DNA from 2 places in the Streptomyces sp. NPDC003284 genome. Region 2 is predicted to be linked to the other one. Evidence: riboswitches for the same ligand, from Rfam matches in the RefSeq annotation. Region 2 holds a riboswitch; the other holds the start of a gene.
What was found. A riboswitch is a leader RNA that binds a small molecule or an ion and turns the genes downstream of it on or off. The one in region 2 is predicted to bind thiamine pyrophosphate.
Positions count from the first base shown of each region.

Region 1: it holds a riboswitch for thiamine pyrophosphate, as region 2 does, so the genes downstream of both, ACWDYF_RS26110 (purine-cytosine permease family protein) here and thiO (glycine oxidase ThiO) in region 2, are expected to answer to the same signal.

Region 1 covers NZ_JBSFSI010000014.1:3,958-15,749, reverse strand. Annotated here, with positions in the region: gene ACWDYF_RS26125 (acyl-CoA dehydrogenase family protein) at 1-540, shown strand, start outside; gene ACWDYF_RS26120 (LLM class flavin-dependent oxidoreductase) at 1,091-2,254, shown strand; gene ACWDYF_RS26115 (hypothetical protein) at 2,278-2,841, opposite strand; gene ACWDYF_RS26110 (purine-cytosine permease family protein) at 2,971-4,374, opposite strand; TPP riboswitch at 4,364-4,459, opposite strand; gene ACWDYF_RS26105 (DUF2891 domain-containing protein) at 4,530-5,549, opposite strand; gene pcp (pyroglutamyl-peptidase I) at 5,549-6,199, opposite strand; gene ACWDYF_RS26095 (DUF979 domain-containing protein) at 6,287-7,261, opposite strand; gene ACWDYF_RS26090 (DUF969 domain-containing protein) at 7,258-7,977, opposite strand; gene ACWDYF_RS26085 (LamB/YcsF family protein) at 8,196-8,948, shown strand; gene ACWDYF_RS26080 (5-oxoprolinase subunit B family protein) at 8,945-9,592, shown strand; gene ACWDYF_RS26075 (5-oxoprolinase subunit C family protein) at 9,589-10,470, shown strand; gene ACWDYF_RS26070 (SDR family oxidoreductase) at 10,565-11,792, shown strand, end outside.
Region 2 covers NZ_JBSFSI010000002.1:595,298-607,089, reverse strand. Annotated here, with positions in the region: gene ACWDYF_RS06215 (SAV_6107 family HEPN domain-containing protein) at 1-205, opposite strand, end outside; gene ACWDYF_RS06210 (TetR/AcrR family transcriptional regulator) at 415-1,044, shown strand; gene ACWDYF_RS06205 (phytoene desaturase family protein) at 1,514-3,031, shown strand; gene ACWDYF_RS06200 (SCO2102 family sporulation regulator) at 3,155-4,186, opposite strand; gene metF (methylenetetrahydrofolate reductase [NAD(P)H]) at 4,243-5,166, opposite strand; gene thiE (thiamine phosphate synthase) at 5,319-5,981, opposite strand; gene ACWDYF_RS06185 (Rv2175c family DNA-binding protein) at 6,218-6,583, opposite strand; gene ACWDYF_RS06180 (NAD(P)/FAD-dependent oxidoreductase) at 6,672-7,946, opposite strand; TPP riboswitch at 8,096-8,207, shown strand; gene thiO (glycine oxidase ThiO) at 8,205-9,368, shown strand; gene thiS (sulfur carrier protein ThiS) at 9,401-9,601, shown strand; gene ACWDYF_RS06165 (thiazole synthase) at 9,605-10,399, shown strand; gene pknB (Stk1 family PASTA domain-containing Ser/Thr kinase) at 10,510-11,792, shown strand, end outside.

The DNA of each region.
Region 1 (11,792 bases), on a different contig from region 2:
CACGACGAGGACGCGGTGGCTCCCTCGGCCACCCTCGCCCCGCTGGCCCTGCGGCTCATGCTCGCCCAGGTCGTCCTCGGCGTGGCCGAGGGCGCGCTCGCCGAGGCGCGCGACCTGGCCCGTGCCGCCTCCCACGCCCGGCCCGTGAACGGAACGGGGCTCTGTCCCGACCTGCCCCCGGGCGCGGACGCCGACGTGCTGTTCGCCTTCGGGGAACTGGCGCTGGCCGTGCACAGTGCCTCGGCGGTCGTCGACCGCGCCACGGCCGCCATGGCACGGAGCCTGGACGCCGGACCGGAGCTGGACACCGAGCGGCGCGCGGACACCGCCGCCCTCGTCGCCGCCGCCGAGACCGTCACGGCGCGGTCGGCCCTGCGCGCCGGGGAAGGGGTCCTGGAACTGGCGGACGCCGAGGGGCTCGACCGGTTCTGGCGCAACATCCGGGTGCTCACCGGACGCGGCCCCGCCGCCCCGCTCCTGCGCTCCCTCGGCGACCACTTCCTGCACGGCGCGCGGGCCTCTGCGGCCCCCTGGAGCTGAGCCCCCGGACCGCCGGGCCCCGCCACCACCGCCCCGGCCGACCGCCCCGCCGACGGCCCGTCAGCCGCCCCGCCGACGGCCCGTCGGGCGACCCGTCAGTCGGCCCGTCGGGAAGGGTCCGGCATCCGGTCACCTGTTGACGCGCGGCGCGATCTCTTGCTCAATGGAGGGCATGACGGCCCGGCAGCAGCGCTTGACCACGCGCGACCACATCGACTTCGGTCGGGTGTGGTCCGCGGCGTGTCGCGCCTGACCCGGCAAGGGCCCGCCCGACCGGCCCGCCCCGCTGCCTCCGGGTGACCCCACCGCGGACCGAGCGGCTTCCGCGCACGTCCGCGGCCCCCGGCGCTTCCTCTGCGCAGCGCACCTGTCCGTATCCGACGCCCGTACCCGACGCCCGGATCCGCACCCGGCGCCCGAAGCCGTCGCATCGTCCCTCCTCGCGTCCCCGCCGCGCTGAACCGGCGGCGCGGCGAGCCGACGCCGCCGCGCCCGCGCGCCCACCGCCACCCCGGCTTCTCCCCGGCCCAGCAGACGAAAGGCCCCTCGCATGCCCGTGGAATTCCTCGGCATCGCCGCCACCAACGACGGCTCCGAGACCACCCCGCGCTCCGGCGCCGCCTTCGACAAGGACTACACGCTCCGCCTCGCCCGAGCGCACGAGGAGTACGGCTGGGACCGGGTGCTGTTCGCCTACGGCTCCGGATCCCCGGACCCCGCGCCGGCCGCCGCGTACGTGGCGAGCCGGACCGAGCGGCTGGGGATCCTGCTCGCCCACCGGCCCAACGTCTCCTATCCCACCTTCGCCGCGAAGACCTTCGCCACCCTGGACCAGATCAGCGACGGCCGGCTGACCGTCCACTTCATCACCGGCGGCAGCGACCACGAGCAGCGCCGCGAGGGCGACACCCTGACCAAGGACGAGCGCTACGCCCGCACCCGCGAGTACATCGGTGTCGTCAAGAAGATCTGGACCACCCGCGAACCCTTCGACCACGAGGGCGAGCACTACCGCTTCCACGACTTCGTCAGCGATGTCTTCCCCGTCCAGCAGCCGCGCCCCGGCGTCTCGTTCGGGGGCTCGTCGCCCGCCGCGTACGCCGCGGGCGGCGCCGAGGCCGACATCTACTGCCTGTGGGGCGAGCCGCTGGCCCGGACCGCCGAGCAGATCGAGTCCGTGCGCGCCGCCGCGCGGGCGGCGGGCCGCACCGACCTCCCGCGCATCCAGGCCGCCTTCCGCCCGATCATCGCCCCGACCGAGGAACTGGCGTGGGAGAAGGCCCACCGCACGGTCGGCGCCATCCGGGAGCGGCGGGCCGCCGGTGCGGTACGGCACCACCGGGGCGACGCGCCGCAGAACACCGGCTCCCAGCGGCTGCTCGACATCGCCGCGCAGGGCGAGCGCTACGACCGCGCGCTGTGGACCCCCACCGCCGCCGCGACCGGCGGAGCGGGCAACTCCAACGCCCTGGTCGGCACCCCGGAGACGGTCGCCCGCGCGCTCCTGGACTACTACGACCTCGGCGTCGACATCCTCTCCGCCCGGGGGTACGACCTGCTGGACGACGCGATCGACTTCGGCCGGTACGTGATCCCGCTCGTCCGTGAGGAGGTCGCCAGGCGCGACGCCGAACGCGCGGCCACGGCCACGGCCGCCGCCGACGCGGCCGGGCAGGGTTCCCGGGTGCTGGCGCAGGCGGGTGAACGGGCGTGAGACAGAGGTGACCTGAGGGTCCGTCAGGTGTGTGCGCCGCCCGCGAGCGCGACCCTGGCGATCTCGACGGCGGTGGCGTCCGCCGCCATGGAGCACAGCACCTGCCCGCCGACGTGCTGGAACCGTATGCGCCGGACGGTCATGCGGTTGCCGCCCTGGCCGACCGTCGTGGTCTCGGTGCGCTCCACCACGCGGATGTCCCGCCAGGGGTGCGCGACGGCCTCGTCCCTGCCGGTGAGGACGAGGCCGCCGTCGAAGGCATGCAGGCGGGGCAGGCGGCCGTCGCGGTGCCTCTCGTGGCGCAGGGCCGCGAGAGGCAGCGCGACGGCGAGGGCCAGGAAGGCGGCGCCGAGCGCGGTGACCGCCGTGCCGTGGGAACCGGCGGTCAGGCCGATCCCCGGCGCCAGCAGGACGGCTCCCGCCCCGAAGCCCGCGCAGCCGACGTCCCCGCCGCCGAGCGCGCGGGTGGCGCGGTGCGCGCCGAACCCGTGCCGCTCCGCGACCCGGGCCGCATGCTCGGTCGCGGCAACCGCCCCGGCCCGCGCGGCCCGCGCCCCCGTGGCGTTCCCCGCCTTCTCGTGCGCCACCCGGCCCACCGCCTTCCCCTGCGGCCCCGCCCGGCCCGTCCGCGGGACACCTCGCTGCGGTGAGCATGCCCAACTACGGTTTGGCGCGCACGGTTTCGGCGAGATCGGTGCTCTTGGCGGCCGGTGCCGTCAGCGCCGCGGCCGCAGTCCCCGCAGCGGCGCGTAGACGAGCAGCGCGGCCACGAACGCCACCGGATAGGCGAGGTCGGCGCCGTGCAGCGCCTCGGCGGCCGGACCCAGGTAGAGGCCGGTGTTCATGAAGGGCACCGCGGCGGCGAAGGCGACGGCGAACGCCGTCAGCGCGGGCCACCACGGCTGCGGGCGGGCCGTCTCCTCGGCCAGATCGACCGGGCGGCCGCCGCGGGCCCGTGCGCGGGCGGCCCAGTCGACGATGACGACGGCACAGAAGCCGGGGATCCAGTACCCGACGAAGAGCAGGACGTTCTGGAAGCGGGCGGTGGTGTCGGCGGCGTGCATCCAGAGCACCAGCGGGAAGCCGAGGACCGCGGCGAACGCGGCGGCCACCGGGCGCGGCAGGCGCACCCCCATCGTCTGGAGGGCCAGCGAGCCGCTGTAGTCGTTCATGGCGTTGCTGCACAGGGCCGCCAGGGCGACCGCGAGCAGCCCGAACGCGCCGAGGGCGCCGCCGCCGAGGAGCCGGTCGACGCCCCGGGCGGTCTGGTCGGTGAACTGGGCGGCACCCCACAGGCCGAGCGCCTGCACCGCGACGAACGACAGGCCGATGCCGAGCAGGGTGCACCAGAACATGCGCGGACGGGAGGCCGTCCGGGGCAGATAGCGGCTGAAGTCGCTGGCGTAGGGGGCCCAGGACAGGGCGAGGCTCAGCGCGACGGTGCAGGTCAGGACGAACGCCCCGGCCCGGTCGGCGCCGTGCGCGGTGGCGCTCGCGCCGGTGTGGCCGCCGTCGGCGAGCTTGACGGCGACGACGGTGAAGGCCGCGGCGAGCCCGAACGTCATGACCGTCTGGAGGCGGTGGATCGCCTCGTAGCCGAGCACGCCCAGCGCGCCCTGCCCCGCCATCATCACCAGCACCCCGGCCCAGAACGGCCAGCCGCAGAGCTGGGCCAGCGCGTCCCCGCCGAACAGGCCGATCAGGGCGTCCCAGGCGATGGAGGACAGCCATTGCAGCGCGCCCGGCACCGTGACGGCCCGGCCGAAGGCGAGGCGGGCCAGCGGCAGCTGCGCCGCACCGGTCCGGCTGCCCCAGGTGCCCAGATAGGCGGTCGGCACCGCGCCCAGCAGGGTGCCGAGGACGACGGCGGCCAGCGCGGTCGGGAAGTCCAGGCCGAGCGTGATGCCGACCGTGCCGGTGAACACGCCGGTCATGGTCAGATTGGGGGCGAACCAGACGGTGAACAGCCGCGCGGGGCTGCCGTAGCGGGCGTCCTCGGGGACCGGGGTGATGCCCCGCGCCTCCACGCGCAGATCGCCCGGAGCCGTCGGCATCCGCCCGTCGAAGACGTGCCGGGGATCTCCGGGGGCCGCTTCACCGCGGGCATACGGCACTGACATGTGACATCCCTCCGCCAGTCCTAACTGGTTCAGGTTCGACGGGTGTGATCTCAGCCCCCGTGCGGGGGCACCCCGTGTCCAGGTACGCCGGTCAGGATAGCTCCGCCCTCCCCGGCGGCGTCGGGGAGGGCAGGGCGGGGGAGGGGAGGGGCGGGTCAGCGGCCGGTGCCGGGCTCCGGGTCCAGGGCGAGGACGGCGAAGGTGGCCAGCCAGTGGTCGGTGGTGAAGTCGCCGCGCTCCACGGCGGGCAGGCCCGCCGCGAGATGGGCGTCGGCGGCCCCGGCGAGCCGGGTGCGGACCGGTCCGTCCGGCAGCGCCGCCGCCAGGGAGCGCAGCGCGGCGGCCCGGCTGAGGGCGAGGCCGAGCAGATGGCCGATCTGCGGATCGGCGCGGTCGGAGACCACGGGCACGTCCAGCGGCGGGCAGGGCGCCCCGGTGCCCAGGGCGGGCAGGAACCGGTCGAGCCAGGACGCGAACCGCTCCGGCTCCAGCACCCGGCGCACGGCGTCGGCCTCGGTCAGGGCGGGGGACAGGAAGTCCTGGCCGGAGGGCTCCCAGTGCGCGGGCGCGTCGTGGTCGTCGGCGAACCAGGCCAGCAGCCGGTCCCGTACGGCGCGGTCGGTCGCGGGGGACAGCTCGCCCGAGTCGAGGGCGAGGCCGAGTGCGAAGGCGCTGTTGGGGTGGTTGCCGTGGCGTACGGGATAGGTGGCCTTGGGCAGCCAGTCGGCCAGCAGCCGGTCGACGGCGGCGACGCCCGGTGCCAGCGCCTCGGTCCAACGGGCGCCCGGCTCGCCGCCGTGGGCGCGGCACTCGGCGGCGAGCGCGAGGAGCCAGGCCCAGCCGTAGGGCCGCTCGAAGGAGGGCCGGTCGAGCAGGTAGGCGGCCTCGGCGGCGATGTGCCCGGTGCTGAGGTGCTGGTCGAGCACGGCGGTGAACGGCGCGGTGCCGGGCAGCGCGGGGGTGCCGCCGTAGCGGCGCAGCAGCCGTACCAGCAGCCAGTGCATGTGGACGCTGGAGTGCCAGTCGTAGGCGCCGTAGAAGGCCGGGTGGAGGGTGCTGGGACGGGTGTCCTCGTCCGGGGCGGCCACCAGGTGGGCGGGGAAGTGGGGGTACTCGCGGGTGATGTTGGCCAGGGCGAGCCGGGCGAAGGGCGCCGCGTGGGAGGCGAGGGGCATCAGTGGGTGGCCCCCTCGGTGACGCGCAGGTCCTGTCCGGCGGGTGTGCTCGCGGCGGCGGCCAGCAGGGCGCGCAGCCCGCGGGCCACGGTGGCGGGCTCCAGGGCGGGCGCGGAGCCGTCGGTGACCTGCTCGGGCGCCCAGGGCACGTGCACGAAGCCGCCGCGCACGCCGGGGAACTCGGTGGCGAGCAGATGGCCGAGGCCGTAGGCGACGTGGTTGCAGACGAAGGTGCCCGCGGTGTTCGAGACGGCGGCCGGGACACCGGCGGCGCGCAGGGCGGCCACGCACGCCTTCACCGGGAGCGTGGAGAAGTAGGCGGCGGGGCCGCCGGGGATCACGGGCTCGTCGACGGGCTGGGCGCCGGCGTTGTCGGGGATGCGGGCGTCGTCGATGTTGACGGCGACGCGTTCGACGGTGACGGCGGGCCGGCCGCCCGCCTGGCCCAGGCACACGACGAGGTCGGGGGCGCTCGCCCGGACGGCGTCCCGCAGCGCGTCGAGGGCGGCGCCGAAGACGCAGGGCAGTTCGGCGGCGGTGACACCGAGGCCGGTGGGCGGTTCGGCGGCCAGCAGCGAGGCCGCCTGCCAGGACGGGTTCACCTGTTCGCCGCCGAACGGGGCGAAGCCGGTGACGAGCACACGGGTCATGGGACTTCCTTGAGGAGGTACGAGGGCCAGGGGGCAGGGCGGGGGGCGGTGCGGCGGGCGGTGCGGCGGGCGCGGCGGCCCGCGGGCTCAGAAGGCGAAGACCGCCATGATCACGATGCAGCAGCCCAGCAGCGGGATCGCCGTGGGTATCTGTGCCTTGATCGGCCCGTACTGGTCCTTCAGTTCGAGCAGGGTGGCCGGGACGATGTTGAAGTTGGCGGCCATCGGGGTGCACAGCGTGCCGGCGAAGCCCGCCAGCATGCCGATCGCGAGGACGGCGGCCTCGTTGCCGTGCATCTGCTGGATGAGGACGGGCCAGCCGATCGCCGCGGTCATCACCGGGAACGCGGCGAACGCGTTGCCCATGATCACGGTGAAGAGGAACATGCCCAGGCAGTACGCCAGCACGGCGAGGTACTTCGAGTTGTCCGGCAGCACATCGTCCACGATCTTGCCGACCTGGGTGCCGACCCCGGCCAGCGCGAAGATCGACCCGAGCACGGCCAGCAGCTGCGGCAGCAGCAGCGCGGAGCCCATCGCCTCCAGCATCGAGCGCCCGGAGTGCAGCGGGACGGAGATCTTCCGCTCGCCGGTGACCAGCATGCCGACGACGAGGGCGACCACGCAGCCGACCCCCAGGCCGATCAGGGTGGCCTTGCCCGTCTCGAACAGGCCGGAGTCGTCGAGCACCGAGGCGCAGATGATCGCGACGACCGGGATCGTGAGGGCCGGAACGAAGATCTTGCTGCCCAGCCGGGCGGCCGAGGCCTCGCGCTGCTCGGCGGTGGTGGTGACCGGGACGCCCTTGCCGAGGAAGTTGAACCCGGCGAGCACGATCAGCACGAGGACCGCCACGCCGAGCGGCTCGGCGGGCAGCGTCCAGCCGCCGTTGTGCGCCTCGCCGTTGGCGACGCCGGTGCCGTAGGGGAAGGTGAGCCCGAGCAGGCCCCAGAACGCGGCGGAGGTCCACCGCTTCGGGTTGCTGCGGTCGGCCGCCATCTGCACGGCCATCACGACGAAGACGAGCCCCACCAGCCAGTAGAGCCATTCGACCTTGATCACTTGGCGGTTCCCTTCGGGAGCGGCAGCTCGTGCTCGGCGGCGGCCAGCGCCATGTCGCGTTCCAGTTGCCGGTCCAGGAGCAGCAGCCGGGCTCCGTGGATGAGGAAGGCGCACACGGCGAGCGGGATCGCCCACAGGGCCAGCTGGGTCGGTTCCAGTTCCTGGTGGTACGTCGAGTTCACGAATCCGGTGATCAGGAGGATCGAGCCGATCGCGATGAAGCAGTCCTCGCCGAAGAAGACACCCACGGTGTCGGCCGAGGCGGCGTAGGAGCGGACCTTCTCGCGCATCCGCTCGGGCAGCGCCGCGCCCGTGGTGCGCTCGGCCGCGGCCTCGGCCATGGGGGCGACGAGCGGCCGTACGGTCTGCGCGGGGCCGCCGATGCTGTTGAGGCCGAAGGCCGCGGTGACCTGGCGTACCAGCAGATAGACGGTGAGGAACCGGCCGGCGCTGAGGCTGCCGAGGCGGCCGATGAGATTGCGGGCCTGTTCGCGCAGGCCGTAGCGCTCCAGGAGGCCGATCACCGGGAGCACGATGGCGAAGACGGTGACCGAGCGGCTGTCGGCGAAGGACCGGCCGAAGGCCGCGAGGACCTCCTGCGGGTTCATCTTGCCGAGCAGGCCGGTGACGATCCCGGCGACGCCCACGACCAGGACGGGGTTGCGGCGGGTGACGAATCCGAGGATCACCACGACCACACCGAGGAGAACGATCATGCGCGGCCTTCTTCGGGCGTTGGGGACGGGGGCGTCCCGCGGGGGACGCGGATCCGGGGACCGGATCCATGGGGAAGATGCACGGACCTTAGGCGATCGTTGAACGATCGAACAAGGGGTGAATTCACACTCCTGTCATCGGGCCGACATGTTCCCCCTGTGCCGGATCGCCCGCCACCCCCTTGTCGGATCGTTCAACAATCGTCTACGTTCAGGGTGTGATCGATCTCAACGCGGACCTCGGTGAAGGCTTCGGCCGCTGGACCCTCACCGACGACGACGCCCTCCTGTCCGTCGTCACCAGCGCCAACGTCGCCTGCGGATTCCACGCGGGCGACCCCGCCGTGATGCGCCGCGTCTGCGACCTCGCCGCCGAGCGCGGCGTACGCATCGGCGCCCAGGTGTCCTACCGCGACCTGGCCGGATTCGGCCGGCGCGCCATGGACGTGCCCGGCGACGAACTCACGGCCGAGATCGCCTACCAGATCGGCGCCCTCAGGGTCTTCGCCCAGGCCGCGGGCGCCGACGTGGTGTACGTCAAACCGCACGGCGCCCTCTACAACCGTACGGTCCACGACGCCGGACAGGCCGCGGCGGTGATCGCCGGAGTGCGCCTGGCCGGTGGTGGGCTGCCCGTGCTCGGCCTGCCCGGCTCCCGGCTGCTCGCCGCCGCCACAGAGGCCGGCCTCACCGCCGTGCCGGAGGCGTTCGCCGACCGTGCCTACACCCCCGAGGGCACCCTCCTGCCGCGCAGCGAGCCGGACTCCGTGGTCACCGACGAGGACACCGTGGTGCGGCGCGCCCTCGCCTTCGCGGTGGACGGCGCGGTCCGCGCGGTCGACGGCAGCACCGTCGCGGTCGCCGCCCGGTCGCTGTGCGTGCACGGCGACACGCCCGGCGCCGCCCGGATCGCGGCCCGGGTCCGTACGGCCCTGGAGACCGCCGGTGTCGCGGTCGGTGCCTTCGCATGAGCCCGGACCGGTCCCCGACCCTGCGCCCGGCGGGCCGGCACGCCCTGCTCGTCGACCTGCCCGACGCCGAGCGGACCGCCGCCTTCCACGCCGAACTGCTGCGGCGGCGCGCGGCCGGCACCCTGCCGCCCGTCGAGGAGATCGTGCCCGGCGAGCGGACCGTGCTGCTGGACGGCGTACCGGACCCGGACGCCCTCGCCCGCGCCCTCACCGGCTGGGACGTCCCCGACCGGGCCGCCGACACCGGCGAGGTGGTCGAGATCCCCGTGCGCTACGACGGCCCCGACCTCGCCGACGTGGCCGCCCTGTGGGGGATCGGCGCCCACGAGGTCGCCGCCCGGCACTCCTCGTACACCTACCGCGTCGCCTTCTGCGGCTTCGCGCCCGGATTCGGCTACCTCACCGGGCTGCCCGAGCCCCTGCACGTACCGCGCCGCGCCACCCCCCGCACCCGGGTCCCGGCCGGCGCGCTGGGCCTCGCCGGCCCCTACAGCGCCGTGTACCCGCGCGCCACCCCCGGCGGCTGGCAGCTCATCGGCACCATGCCCGACCCCGCCGCGCTGTGGGACCTGACCCGGGACCGGCCCGCGCTCCTCACCCCCGGGACCCGGGTCCGGTTCGTCACCGAGGACACCGCCGCATGAGCACCACCACCACCGTCACCGTCGTCCGCCCCGGCGCCCTCACCACCGTGCAGGACACCGGCAGGCGCGGCCACGCGCACCTGGGCGTGCCGCGCTCCGGCGCCCTGGACGCCCCCGCGGCCGGGCTCGCCAACCGGCTGCTGGGCAACGACCCCGGCGCCGCCGTCCTGGAGACCACCGTCACCGGCTGCGCCCTGCGCCCCGACCGCCCCGTCACCGTGGTCGTCGGCGGCGCGCCCTGCCCGGTGACCGTCGACGGCCGGCCCGCCGCCTGGGGCGCCCCGGTGCACGTGCCCGCGGGCGCGGTCCTCGACGCGGGTCCCGTCACCGCGGGCGTGCGCGCCTACCTCGCCCTCGCCGGGGGCATCGCCGTCGCACCCGTCCTCGGCAGCCGCTCCACCGACCTGCTCTCCGGCCTGGGCCCGGCCCCGCTGCGCGCGGGCGACGTCCTCCCGCTGGGCGACAGCCCCCCGCCGGACGCGGCCGCCCGCCCCGCCGCGCTGCCCGGCGCCGCCCCCTGGCCCGCGCCGCCCGCCGAACTGGTCCTGCCGCTGCGGCCCGGCCCCCGCGCCGACTGGTTCACCCCGGCGGCGCTGCGCACCCTCTTCTCGGCGGCCTACCGCGTCTCCCCGCACAGCAACCGCGTCGGCCTGCGCACCGAGGGACCGCCGCTGGAGAGGGCCGTGCCCGGCGAGCTGCCCAGCGAGGGCATGGTCCTCGGCGCGCTCCAGGTCCCGCCGGACGGCCGCCCCGTGGTGTTCCTGCACGACCACCCCACCACCGGCGGCTACCCGGTGATCGGCGTCGTCGCTGCGCCCGGCCTGGCCGCCGCCGCCCAGGCGGCGGTCGGCACACCGGTCCGCTTCACACCCGGCTGAGCCGCCCGCCGCCCGGCCGGTCCGGTTGGACCGCCCGCGCGGTGGAACCCGTACCCCCGACCACGACACCCCGGAAGGCGGCGGAGGCGGGACCATGCACGAGGAGCGGACCACCGGATCCAGCGGGGACGAGCGGCCGGATCCCCGGGGCACAGGGACGGCCGGCCGCGCCCCGCTGTGCCTGGTCACCGGCGCCACCGGCTACATCGGCGGCCGCCTGGTCCCCGAGCTGCTGGACGCCGGGTACCGGGTGCGCTGCCTGGCCCGCACCCCGGCCAAACTGCGCGACCACACCTGGGCGGACCGGGTGGAGACCGTCCGCGGCGACGTCACCGACGCGGACTCGGTGGCGCGCGCCATGGCCGGTGTGGACGTCGCCTACTACCTCGTGCACGCCCTCGGCACCGGCCGCGACTTCGAACGCACCGACCGCGAGGCCGCCCGCGTCTTCGGCGAGCAGGCCCGCGGGAGCGGCCTGCGCCGCATCGTCTACCTCGGCGGACTCACCCCCGAAGGCGTCCCCGAGGACCGGCTCTCCCCGCACCTGCGCTCCCGCGCCGAGGTCGGCCGCATCCTGCTCGACTCGGGCGTGCCCACCGCCGTGCTGCGCGCCGCCGTCATCATCGGCTCCGGCTCCGCCAGCTTCGAGATGCTGCGCTACCTCACCGAACGCCTCCCGGTGATGGTCACCCCGCGCTGGGTGCACACCCGCATCCAGCCGATCGCCGTACGCGACGTGCTGCGCACCCTCGTCGGCTGCGCCGCCCTGCCCGGTGACGTCAGCCGCGCCTTCGACATCGGCGGCCCGGAGATCCTCACCTATCTGGACATGATGCGCCGCTACGCCGCCGTCGCCCGGCTGCCCCGGCGCCTCATCGTGCCCGTGCCCGTGCTCACCCCCGGCCTGTCCAGCCACTGGGTCGGCCTGGTGACCCCGGTACCGGCCTCGATCGCCCGCCCGCTCACGGAGTCCCTGCGCCACGAGGTGGTCTGCCGGGACCACGACATCGAACGGTACGTGCCCAGCCCGCCCGGCCACCCCTTCGGTGTCGACCGGGCCCTCTCCCTGGCCCTGCAACGCATCCGGGACGCCCAGGTCAGCACCCGCTGGTCCTCCGCCTCCGTACCGGGCGCGCCCAGCGACCCGCTGCCCACCGACCCCGACTGGTCCGGCGGCAGCCTCTACACCGACGAACGCGAACGCGAGGCCGACGTGTCGCCCGGCGCCCTGTGGGACGTCGTCGAGGGCATCGGCGGCGAGAACGGCTGGTACTCCTTCCCGCTGGCCTGGGCGGTGCGCGGCTGGCTGGACCGGCTCGTCG
Region 2 (11,792 bases):
GGGCGGTGGCGTAGCGCTCGTTCGGTGTGGGGAGGACGGCCGCCTCTTCGAGGCCGGACCGGGCCTGGGCGAGCAGGTCGAGGGCGGCGGGCGGGGCCGTGGCCCGGCGGAGCACGGGGTGCACGTCGCTCGCCGGGCCGGTCAGTGAGGGGGCAGGGCCGGTGGCGCGGCGCCGGTGGGCGGCGGCCGCGGAGGGTTTGGCCATGACGAACCTCCTGTCGTCTGGGTGACGGCACGGGTGCCGTATGTGCCCATCGTGCGGTATGCCACTGACAATCCGTTCTGACCTGGTCTTTTGCCTCGCTCGTACGTGCGGGCCCGGCGGCGGCGCGGGGCCGTCCGGCGCGTGGCGGTCCGGGGCAGCGGCCGGTGGCGGCGCTCGGCGGGCGGTCCGTTCCTGTGACAATCAGGGCCATGGAAAGCAGCAGCGCCACGCCGGGCGGCCGTACCCGCCGCGAGGCCACCCGGCAGAAGCTCTACGAGGCAGCCGTCACGCTCATCGCCGAGCAGGGCTTCTCCGCGACCACGGTGGACGAGATCGCCGAGCGGGCCGGGGTCGCCAAGGGCACCGTCTACTACAACTTCGCCAGCAAGTCCGTCCTCTTCGAGGAGTTGCTGCGGCACGGCGTGGGCCTCCTCACCGCCTCCCTGCGGGAGGCGGCCGAGCACGCGGCGCGCGAGGGCGGCGGCCGGGTCGACGCCCTGGACGCGATGATCCGCGCCGGGCTGGTCTTCATCGACCGCTATCCCGCCTTCACCCAGCTGTACGTGGCCGAGCTGTGGCGCACCAACCGGGCCTGGCAGTCCACGCTCATGGTGGTCAGGAAGCAGGCGGTCGCGGTCGTCGAGGACGTGCTGCGCGACGGCATGGCGAGCGGCGAGTTCTGCGCGGAGATCGATGTGCCGCTGACCGCCGCCGCGCTGGTGGGGATGGTGCTGGTGGCCGCCCTGGACTGGAAGGCGTTCCAGCCGGAGCGCTCCCTGGACGACGTCCACGCCGCGCTGTCGCGGCTGCTCCAGGGCCGGGTGAGCGGCTCCCGCTGAGAGCACGCGCGGGAAGAGGCGCCGGTGCGCCGTGGCCGCGTCCCCCGCGGGCCACCACGCACCGGCGCCTCCCGGTGTTCCCCCGTGTTCCCCCGTGTCCCCCTGTTCCCCCGTACCTCGCTGCTCCCCCGTCGGACCCCGTTCGGTCGTTCCGGGCTCCCCCGTGCCTCGCTCCCGCCGACCTGGGCCGGCGGAAGGAGCGGTCCAGGGCAGCGCCGTTCCGCCGCCCCGTGTCGGCGGTACCGGCGCTGTGCCCCTTCCCGTGCCTCCACTCTTCCGTCCGCGCGGGCCGTGTCCCATCCGCGCACGTACTCATCTCGCCGTCTAGGTACACGTACTCAGCCCTCCGTACCCGTACCCGCACCCGTCCCCGGGCATACGGCCCGGACGAGCCCGCGCGCCGCCGCGAAGGCGCCGGCCGCCGCACCCGGAACAGGGGGTGTCGGTGGTGGTCGATAAAGTCGCGGGCATGGCACGGATTGCGGTGATCGGCGCCGGGATGGGCGCGATGGCGGCGGCTGCCCGGCTGGCCGTCGCGGGCCACCGGGTGACGGTGTACGAGCGGACCCAGACGTACGGCGGAGCGGTGCGCCGCTTCGAGCGGGACGGCTTCGCCTTCGACACCGGTCCCGCCCTGCTTCCGTTGCCCGCGGTCTACCGCGACCTGTTCGTGAAGACCGGCAAGGAGCCCCTGGAGGACCGCGTCGAGCTGGTCCAGGTCGACCCCGCGGCGCGGCACGTCTTCGCGGACGGCACCGAGTGCGCCCTGCCGAACGCCTCCCGCGCGGGCGTCGTCGCCGCCCTGGACGACGCGCTCGGCGCGGGCGCCGGGCAGCGCTGGGGCGACTTCCTGGTGCGGGCGCGCGAGGCGTGGGACCGCACCCGCCGCCCCCTGCTGGAGGAGCCGCTGTGGCCCGACTGGCGGGTGCTGGCCGAGCGCGAGCCCTATCCGGCGGTCCCGCACAAGCGCCTGCTGCGCACCCGCCGGGCCGCCACACTCGCCGAGATCGGCGCCTGGGAGCTGCGTGATCCGCGTCTGGCCGCGCTCCTGGACAGCCACGCGCTCGCGTACGGACTCGATCCCCGGACCGCCCCGGCGAGCGCCGCCGTGCTGCCGTACATGGAGCACGCCTTCGGCGTCTGGTACGTGCGCGGCGGGCTGCGGGAGCTGGCGCGCGCGGTGTACGAGCGGTGCACGGCCCGCCGGGTCGGGTTCGTCTTCGGCACCGAGGTCGCGCGGGTCGTCGAGAAGGACGGCCGGGTGGCCGGGGTGGAGTTCGCGGACGGGGGCGGCGCCGAGGCGGAGTTCGTGGTCACCGCGGCGGCCCCCGGGACGCCGGGCGGCCCCGGCGCGGCGCCGGACGGTGCGGGCGCGGTAGCGCCGCAGCGGGGGCTGCCGAGTCGGCTGACCGTGCTGCTGGCGCTGCGCGGCGCCCGCCCGGAGGGGACCGCCCACCGGACCGTGGTGCACGCGCCCGACCCCGCGCAGGAGTTCGAGGCACTGTTCGGCTCGGACGGTGCGGGCGGTGCGGGGCTGCCCGCGCGGCCCACGGTCGTCGTGACGCGCCCCGGCGATCCCGCGCTGGTCCCGGACCCGGAGCACGAGGCGGTCACGCTCACGGCCACGGTCCCGGCCCAGGGTTCGGCGGCCGCCGGGCAGCGGGACCTGGCCGCGCACGCCGACCGGATGATCACCGCCGCCGCCCGAGCCGTGCCCGGACTGCGCGACCGGCTGCTGTGGCACGAGGTCCGCACCCCCGCCGACATCGCGCGGGAGACGGGCGCGCCGGGCGGGTCGGTGCCCGCACCGGCGCTGGCCGCGGGCCGGGGACGGCTGCTGCACCCGGCGAACTCCACCGGCACCGAGGGCCTGTTCGCCGTGGGCGGCTGGGCGCATCCCGGCGGCGGGCTGCCGCACGCCGGGATGTCGGGCGCGCTGGTGGCCGGACTCGTCGTGGAGGGCCCGGACTTCCGCGGCTCGCAGTGAGCCGGAGCGCGGGCGCGGCGAGTACCGAGGCCGGCTCAGGGGCAGGGCAGCGTGGCCGCCGGAGCACCGGTTGGGCCGCCCGAGGGGCGAGGAAGCTGCCCGGGGGCGGCCGGTGAGACTGCTTCAGAAACGGTACTGCTCGTCGTAGCCCGCGCCGTGCGGCGCCTGGCCCTGGCCCTGGCCGTGTCCCTGACCCTGGCCGTGCCCTTGGCCGTGGGTACCGTCGCCCTGGTACGGGTACGGCTGCTGTTCCGGCGGGAGCTGGCCGCCGTAGGGGTCGTCGCTGCGCTGCTGCGGGACCCACACGCCGCCCGCCGGGGTCTCGCCGCCGTAACCGCCGCCCGGACCGCCCGCGGCGTACTGGTCCTGGCCGCCGTAGCCCTGCCGCCCGTAGTCACCGGGATAGCCGGTGCCGGTGCCGCCGTCGTAGGTCTGGGTGCCGATGTACGGGTCCGAGTAGGCGGCGTACTGCTGCTGGCCCGTGCCGTCGTAGCCGTACCCCTGCTGCTGGTACCCGGAGTAGTCGTAGCCGTAGCCCTGGTCGGGGGCCTGGGCGGTGGCGGCGTACGGGTCCTGGGCCGGGCCGCCGGTGGCCGGGGCGGTGCCGCCGTAGACGCCGTAGGAGCCGGTGTCGTCGGGCAGCGGCTGCGGGGCGTAGACGGCGGTGGACTCGGCGGCCGTGGGCTCCAGCGGGCGGGCCGGGGTGAAGACGTCGTCGGGCTCGTCGTCGTGCCCGTAGGCGGAACCGTCGGGTCCGGGCCCGTCGTGCACGGCGGCCGGGTCATCGGCGCCGAACGCCTCACCGGGTCCGTCGACGGCGGCCTCCGGACCGGAGTTCTCCGGGGCCGCGTCCTTGCGGCCGCCCCTGCCCCGGCGGCGCTTGGTGCCCTCGGCGGCGCCGGGCTGCCGCACCGCCCAGCCCGCGACGAAGCCGCGGCGGAAGGACAGCGTCACATAGGTCTGCCCGGTCGCGAAGGCGATCGCCCCCAGGGCGATGACCAGGACGGACGGCATGAGCACACCGAGCACCACACAGAGGAAGCCGCCGAAGGCGAGCAGCCGCCAGCGCAGCCGCGCCTTGTACTGCAGCAGCACTTCGCCGAGCAGCCACAGTGCGACGCCGCCGAACGCGATGTAGAGGACCGCCCAGCCCATGTACGCCCCTCTCCCAGTGGCCGTTCCGCAGTGTGTCGCACACGGATGCGACCGGTCTAGGCCCGCGGTGAGCGGTGCGGGCCCAGGTTCTCGTGGATCTCCAGCGTCGCCGTGGAGTTGTTGAGCGTGATGAAGTGCAGTCCGGGCACTCCTTCGGCCAGCAGCCGCGCGCAGAACTCCGTGGCGAACTCGATGCCAATGGAGCGTACAGCGGCCGGATCGTCCTGCGCCGCGAGGATGCGCTCTTTCAGGGCGCCGGGGAAGACGGCGTTGGTGAGCGACGGGATCCGCGCGAGCGTCTTCACACTGGCGATGGGCATGATCTCGGGGATGATCGGGGTCTCGCAGCCGGCCGCCGCGACCCGGTCGCGCAGCCTCAGATAGTCCTCCGGGTCGAAGAACATCTGGGTGACGGCGTAGTCGGCGCCCGCCCGGCACTTGTCGACGAAGTGGCGGACGTCGGTGTCCCGGTCGGCGGAGCGCGGGTGCATCGCGGGGAAGGCCGCGACACCGACGCAGAAGTCACCGGAGGTCTTGATCAGCTCGACGAGTTCGGCGGCGTAGCGCAGACCGCGGGGGTGGGGCACCCACTCGCCCATCGGGTCGCCGGGCGGGTCGCCGCGCAGGGCCAGCATGTTGCGGATCCCGGCGTCGGCGTACTGCCCGATGATGTTGCGCAGGTCGGCCACGGAGTGGTCGACGGCGGTGAGGTGGGCGATCGGGGTGAGCGTGGTGTCCGAGGCGATGGCCTCGGTCGCCTTGACCGTGCCCGCGCGGGTGGAGCCGCCCGCGCCGTAGGTCACCGAGACGAAGTCGGGCGCCACGGCCTCGACCCGGCGCAGCGCGTTCCACAGGTTCCGCTCGCCCTTCGGGGTTTTCGGGGCGTAGAACTCGAAGGAGTACGTCGTCTTGCCGGTCGCGAGCATGTCGCGGACCGTGCGGGCGTGGTCCGACCTGGTGGATGCGGTGCCGAGGGCCATACCCGCAGGTTAGCCAGGGTGCGGCGGCCACCCAACCGAACGATGGCTTTTTGCCCGATTTGCCGAGTTGTTGTCCACTCCTTGGACACTTCTGTCCATGGACGCGCCGGACCGGTCCGCGGCCGGGGCCGCTGCCGCGACCGCTGCCGGGCTCAGACCGTCTCGCGCAGCCGCTTCGCGAACTCCGCCGCCGCAGCGCCGGGGTCAGCGGCCGCGGTGATCGCCCGGACCACGACGACACGCCGGGCGCCCGCCTCCAGCACCTGGTCCAGATTGCCCAGGTCGATGCCGCCGATGGCGAACCAGGGGCGGTCGGTGCCCAGGGAGGCGGTGTACCGGACCAGGTCGAGGCCGGGCGCGTGGCGGCCGGGCTTGGTGGGGGTGGGCCAGCAGGGGCCGGTGCAGAAGTAGTCCACTCCGTCCTGGACGGCGGCAGCGGCGGCCTCGGACTCGGCGTGCGTGGAGCGGCCGATCAGGATGTCGTCGCCGAGGACGGCGCGGGCCGCCGGGACCGGCAGATCGCCCTGGCCCAGGTGCAGCACGTCGGCGCGGGCCGCGTGGGCGACGTCCGCGCGATCGTTGACCGCGAGCAGTCTGCCGTGGCGGGCGCAGGCGTCGGCGAACACCTCCAGGTGCTCCAGCTCCTCCCCGGCCTCCATGCCCTTGTCGCGCAGCTGCACGATGTCGACCCCGCCCGCGAGGACCGCGTCCAGGAACTCGGGCAGGTCGCCCCGGTCCCTGCGGGCGTCCGTGCACAGATACAGGCGCGCGTCGGCCAGACGGGCGCGGGCGGCGGCTGCGGCGGTGTCGGACATGCGTGGAGTCCCCCTGCGATCGGATCAGTGGTGCGTGGTCGTGCGTGTTGTGCGTACTGCGGGGCGTGCGTACCGCGCGTAGTGCCTACGCCGTATGCGTACGTGTACGTATGCGTGCGTGGTGGCGTTCCGGTAGCCGTGCGGGCCGGAGGCGAGGCGTGGCACGGGGCGCGCACGCCCCGCCCGCGCGGCCACGGCCCGCACGGCTCGGTGGGCCGGTCGTCCCGGCCTCGGACTCAGACGGCCAGCGCCTGGGCGCGGCGCTTCACCTCCGTGCCACGGTTCTCGCTGAGGGCCTGCGCGGGGGTGCCGGGCAGGCTGGGGTCGGGAGTGAAGAGCCACTCGATCATCTCTTCGGCCGTGAAGCCGTCGTCCCGCAGCAGGGTCAGGGTCCCGGTCAGGCCCTTGACGACCTTGTCCCCGTCGATGAAGGCGGCGGGGACGTGCAGCGCGCGGTTCTCACCCCGGCGTACGGCGATGAGCTGGCCCTCCTTCACCAGCTGCCGCACACGCGTCACCTCGACGCCGAGCATCTCGGCGATGTCGGGGAGGGTGAGCCAGGCGGGGACGAGCCCATCGGTCTTCGCGTCAATCTCGGTCACGGAACCAAGCGTGCCATCTGCCACTGACACGCGGAAGCCGACCCCGTCCACCCGGGCGGCGCGGCGGCGCCGCGCCCCGGGACCTCTCCTAGGCGACGGCCGTCTTCAGCGGCCGCGCCGGGTCCGCCAGCAGCCCGGGGTCCATCGGCGCGCCCCCCTCGATCAGCCGCCTGCCCTGGGCCAGATCCCGCGGCCGGCCGACCGCCAACAGGGCGACCAGCCGCCCCTGGCGCAGCCAGCAGACCGTCCACGCCGGGCCGGACGGCTCGCCGCGCCAGACCATGGCGTCGGCCGCGGTGTGGTGCCCGGCGTACTGCACGAACCGGCCGAACTGCTCGGACCAGAAGTACGGCACCGGGTCGTAGGCCGCGGGGGTCAGGCCGATCACGTCGGCGGCGACGGTGCGCGGCCCCTGGAGCGCGTTGTCCCAGTGGTGGACCAGCAGGCGTTCGCCGTAGCGGCGCGAGGGGAAGGAGGCGCAGTCGCCGACCGCGTACACGTCCGGCGCGCCGGTGCGCAGACGGTCGTGGGCGAGCACCTCGCCCCACTCGCCCAGGGCGATGCCGGAACCGGCCAGCCAGCCGGTGGCGGGGCGGGCGCCGATGCCGACGACCACGGCGCCCGCGGGCAGCCGCTCGCCGTCGTCGAGGACGACCGCGCCGGGCTCGACGGCCGCCACGCGCGCGTGGGTGCGCAGTACGGCGCCGCTGTCGGCGTACCAGGCGGTCATCGGCGCGGCCACCTCGGCGGGCAGGACGCCCGCCAGCGGGCGGCCCGCGGCCTCCACGACCGTCACGGCGCAGCCCGCCTCGCGCGCGGCGGTGGCGAACTCGGCGCCGATCCAGCCGGCGCCGACCACCACGACGTCCTGCTGCCCGGCGAGGACCGGGCGCAGCCGTTCGGCGTCGTCCAGGGTGCGCAGCAGGTGCACACCGGGGACGTCCTCGGTGCCGGGCAGCCGCACCGGTTCGGCACCGGTGGCCAGGACGAGCACGTCGTACGGGACGGGCCCCTCGGAGGTGTCGAGCACATGGGCGCCGGTGCGTACGGCCAGGGCCGCGCAGCCCAGGCGCAGCTCGACGCCGAGGGCCTCGAAGTCGACGTCGAAGGCGGAGCCCTCGGCCTTGCCGAGCAGGACGGCCTTGGACAGCGGCGGCCGGTCGTAGGGCTGGTGGGGTTCGGCGCCGATCAGGGTGACCGTGCCGGTGAAGCCCTGTTCGCGCAGGGCGACCGCGGTCTGCACGCCGGCCATGCCCGCGCCGACGACGACCACGCGCCGCGGCTGCGGCGCGCCCTGCCGGGTCCGCCCGTGCTCCTGCTCCTGCGCCTGTCCCGGTTCCGGTTCCGGTGTCTGCTCGCTCACCCGATCACCATAGTCACCTGACAAGGCGTCAGGCAGGGGGCCGGTCCGGGCGCGGGTGCCGGTCCGGTCCGGGCCCCGGTCCGCGGGGAGGCGGCGCACCGGAGGCTCCCTTACAGGGGCGCTGCTCGTGGGGCTAGGCTGGCGACCGTACAAGCACTCGCGGGAGCCCGGACGCACCGGGCTGAGAGGGAGGCTGGCGGCCTCCGACCGTACGAACCTGATCCGGGTCATGCCGGCGAAGGGAGGGGCTGGACGCCCATGTCGTCGCCACGTACGTCAGACGTCCTCGTCGTCGGGGGCGGAATCATCGGGCTCGTGACCGCCTGGCGGGCGGCCCTGCGCGGACTGTCCACGGCCGTGGTGGATCCCGAGCCGGGCGGCGGGGCCGCGCAGGTGGCGGCCGGGATGCTGGCCGCCGTCACGGAGCTGCACTACGGCGAGGAGACGCTGCTCGGCCTGAACCTGGCCTCGGCCCGCCGCTATCCGGACTTCGCGGCCGAGCTGACCGAGGCCACCGGGCACGACCTCGGCTACCGCCGCTGCGGCACGCTCGCCGTCGCGCTGGACGCCGACGACCGCGCCCATCTGCGGGACCTGCACGCCCTGCAACTGCGCTGCGGGCTGGAGGCGGAGTGGCTGTCCGGGCGGGACTGCCGCCGTCTGGAGCCGATGCTCGCGCCGGGTGTGCGCGGCGGCCTGCGGGTGGACGGCGACCACCAGATCGACCCGCGCCGCCTGTCCGCCGCCCTGCTGGCCGCCTGCGAGCGCGCCGGGGTGGTCTTCCACCGCGACCGGGCCGAGCGGCTCACCCTCGCCCGGGACCGGGCCGCGGGCTGTGTCCTGCGCGACGGTACGGCGCTCGCCGCCGAGCAGGTGGTGCTGGCCGCCGGCAGCCTCAGCGGATGCCTGGCGGGGGTGCCGGACGAGGTGCTGCCGCCGGTGCGCCCGGTCAAGGGGCAGGTGCTGCGGCTGACCGTGCCGAAGCGGTACGCGCCGTTCCTGAGCCGCACCGTGCGCGCCGTGGTGCGCGGCGGCCACGTCTATCTGGTGCCGCGTCTGAACGGCGAGCTGGTCGTCGGTGCCACCAGCGAGGAGCTGGGCTGGGACACGACGGTGACCGCGGGCGGCGTCTACGAGCTGCTGCGCGACGCGCACGAGCTGGTACCCGGGATCACCGAGCTGCCGCTGACCGAGACCCGCGCCGGGCTGCGTCCCGGTTCCCCGGACAACGCGCCGCTGCTCGGCCCGACCGGTCTGGACGGGCTGCTGCTGGCCACCGGGCACCACCGCAACGGTGTGCTGCTCACCCCGGTCACCGGCGACGTCATGGCGCACGTCCTGACCACCGGCGCGCTGCCGGACGAGGCCCGTCCCTTCACCCCGCGGCGGTTCGCCGCCTCCCGCACGGAGCAGCCCGTATGAACACCTCCGCACCCCTGCCCCCGTCCCCGCTCCTGTCCGTCTCCGTCAACGGCGAGCCGCGTGAGATCGCGCCCGGCACGGCCCTGGACGCCGTCGTGCGCGCCGTGACCGCGGCGCCCTCCGGGGTGGCCGCCGCCGTCAACGAGACCGTCGTCCCGCGCGCGCAGTGGCCCGCCACCGCGCTGTCCGAGGGCGACCGCGTCGAGATCCTCACCGCCGTCCAAGGAGGCTGACCCATGGCCGACGACCCCTTCCTCCTGGGAGGCACGTCCTACACCTCCCGGCTGATCATGGGCACCGGCGGTGCACCCAGCCTGGACGTGCTGGAACGGTCCCTGGTGGCCTCCGGCACCGAGCTGACCACGGTCGCGATGCGCCGGGTGGACCCCTCCTCGCACGGTTCCGTGCTGTCCGTGCTGGACCGGCTCGGCATCCGGGTGCTGCCCAACACGGCGGGCTGCTTCACGGCGGGCGAGGCGGTGCTGACCGCCCGGCTGGCCCGCGAGGCGCTCGGCACCGACCTGGTCAAGCTGGAGGTCATCGCCGACGAGCGCACCCTGCTGCCGGACCCGATCGAGCTGCTGGACGCGGCGGAGACGCTGGTCGACGACGGCTTCACGGTGCTGCCGTACACCAACGACGACCCGGTGCTCGCCCGCAGGCTCCAGGACGTGGGCTGTGCCGCGGTCATGCCGCTGGGCTCGCCGATCGGCTCCGGCCTCGGCATCCGCAATCCGCACAACTTCGAGCTGATCGTGGAGCACGCGCGCGTGCCGGTGATCCTGGACGCGGGCGCCGGTACGGCCTCCGACGTGGCGCTGGCCATGGAGCTGGGGTGCGACGCCGTGATGCTCGCCTCGGCGGTGACGCGGGCGCAGGAGCCCGCGGTGATGGCGGAGGCGATGCGGCACGCGGTGACGGCCGGGCGGCTGGCCCGGCTGGCGGGCCGCATCCCCAAGCGCCACTTCGCGCGGGCGTCGTCCCCGGAGCAGGGCCTGGCCGACCTGGACCCGGAACGGCCCGCGTTCTAGGCCAGTCACAGGCCCCGCGCGCGTGGGAAGCGTCACAGCTCGGTCGCAGTCCCGCCGCCGGGGCCCGCGGGGCGGTGAGCGTGTCGGTGGCGGCTCGTAGACTCACGTGCGTGGATACGACCCTTCAGGACCCTCTCGTCGGGCAGGTGCTCGACGGCCGCTATCGCGTCGACGCGCGGATCGCCGTCGGCGGGATGGCCACGGTCTACCGGGCCCTGGACACCCGCCTGGACCGCGTCCTCGCGCTCAAGGTGATGCACCCGGCGCTCGCGGTCGACGGTTCCTTCGTGGAGCGGTTCATCCGGGAGGCCAAGTCGGTGGCCCGCCTGGACCACCCGAACGTGGTGCAGGTCTTCGACCAGGGCACCGACGGGTCGTACGTCTACCTGGCCATGGAGTACGTCGCCGGGTGCACGCTGCGCGACGTGCTGCGCGAGCGCGGCGCGCTCCAGCCGCGGGCCGCGCTGGACATCCTGGAGCCGGTGCTCGCGGCGCTCGGCGCGGCGCACCGCGCCGGGTTCGTGCACCGCGACATGAAGCCGGAGAACGTGCTGATAGGGGACGACGGCCGGGTCAAGGTCGCCGACTTCGGGCTGGTCCGCGCGGTGGACTCGGTCACCAGCACCACCGGCGCCGTCCTCGGCACCGTCTCCTACCTGGCCCCCGAGCAGATAGAGCAGGGCACCGCCGACACCCGGGTCGACGTGTACGCGTGCGGTGTGGTGCTCTACGAGATGCTGACCGGCGGCAAGCCCCACCAGGGCGACAGCCCGGCCCAGGTGCTGTACCAGCATCTGCACGAGGACGTGCCGGCCCCGTCCGCCGCGGTGCCCGGCCTGCCGCACACGCTGGACGAGCTGGTCGCGGCGGCCACCGCGCGCACCGCCGACGTCCGGCCGCACGACGCGGTGGCGCTGCTGGCGCGGGTCCGCGATGCCCGTGCCGCGCTCTCCGCGCAGCAGCTCGACGCCCTGCCGCCGCGGGCCCGCACCGCGGAGCACGACAACGGCGAGGACCGTACGAGCGTGATCCCGCGCGCGCTGACGGTGCCGCGGCCGCTGCCGGTGAACGAGGACACGCCGGACCCGGCCGGTGCGGGCGGCGGGGACCCGCTGCACCGCACCAGCCGCTTCGAGGCGTCCGCGGCCCTGGCACCCCGGCGGTCCGCCCGGCGGCCGAAGCGGATGGTGCTGACCGTGGTCGCCGCCGTCCTGCTGGTCCTCGGTGTCGGCGGCGGCGTCTGGTACATCAACTCCGGCCAGTTCACGAAGGTGCCGCCGCTGCTGGCGAAGACCGAGGCGCAGGCCAGGAAGCGGCTCGACGCGGCCGGTCTGGACGTCAAGGACGTCAGGCACGCCTACAGCGACACCGTGAAGCGCGGCACCGTCATCAG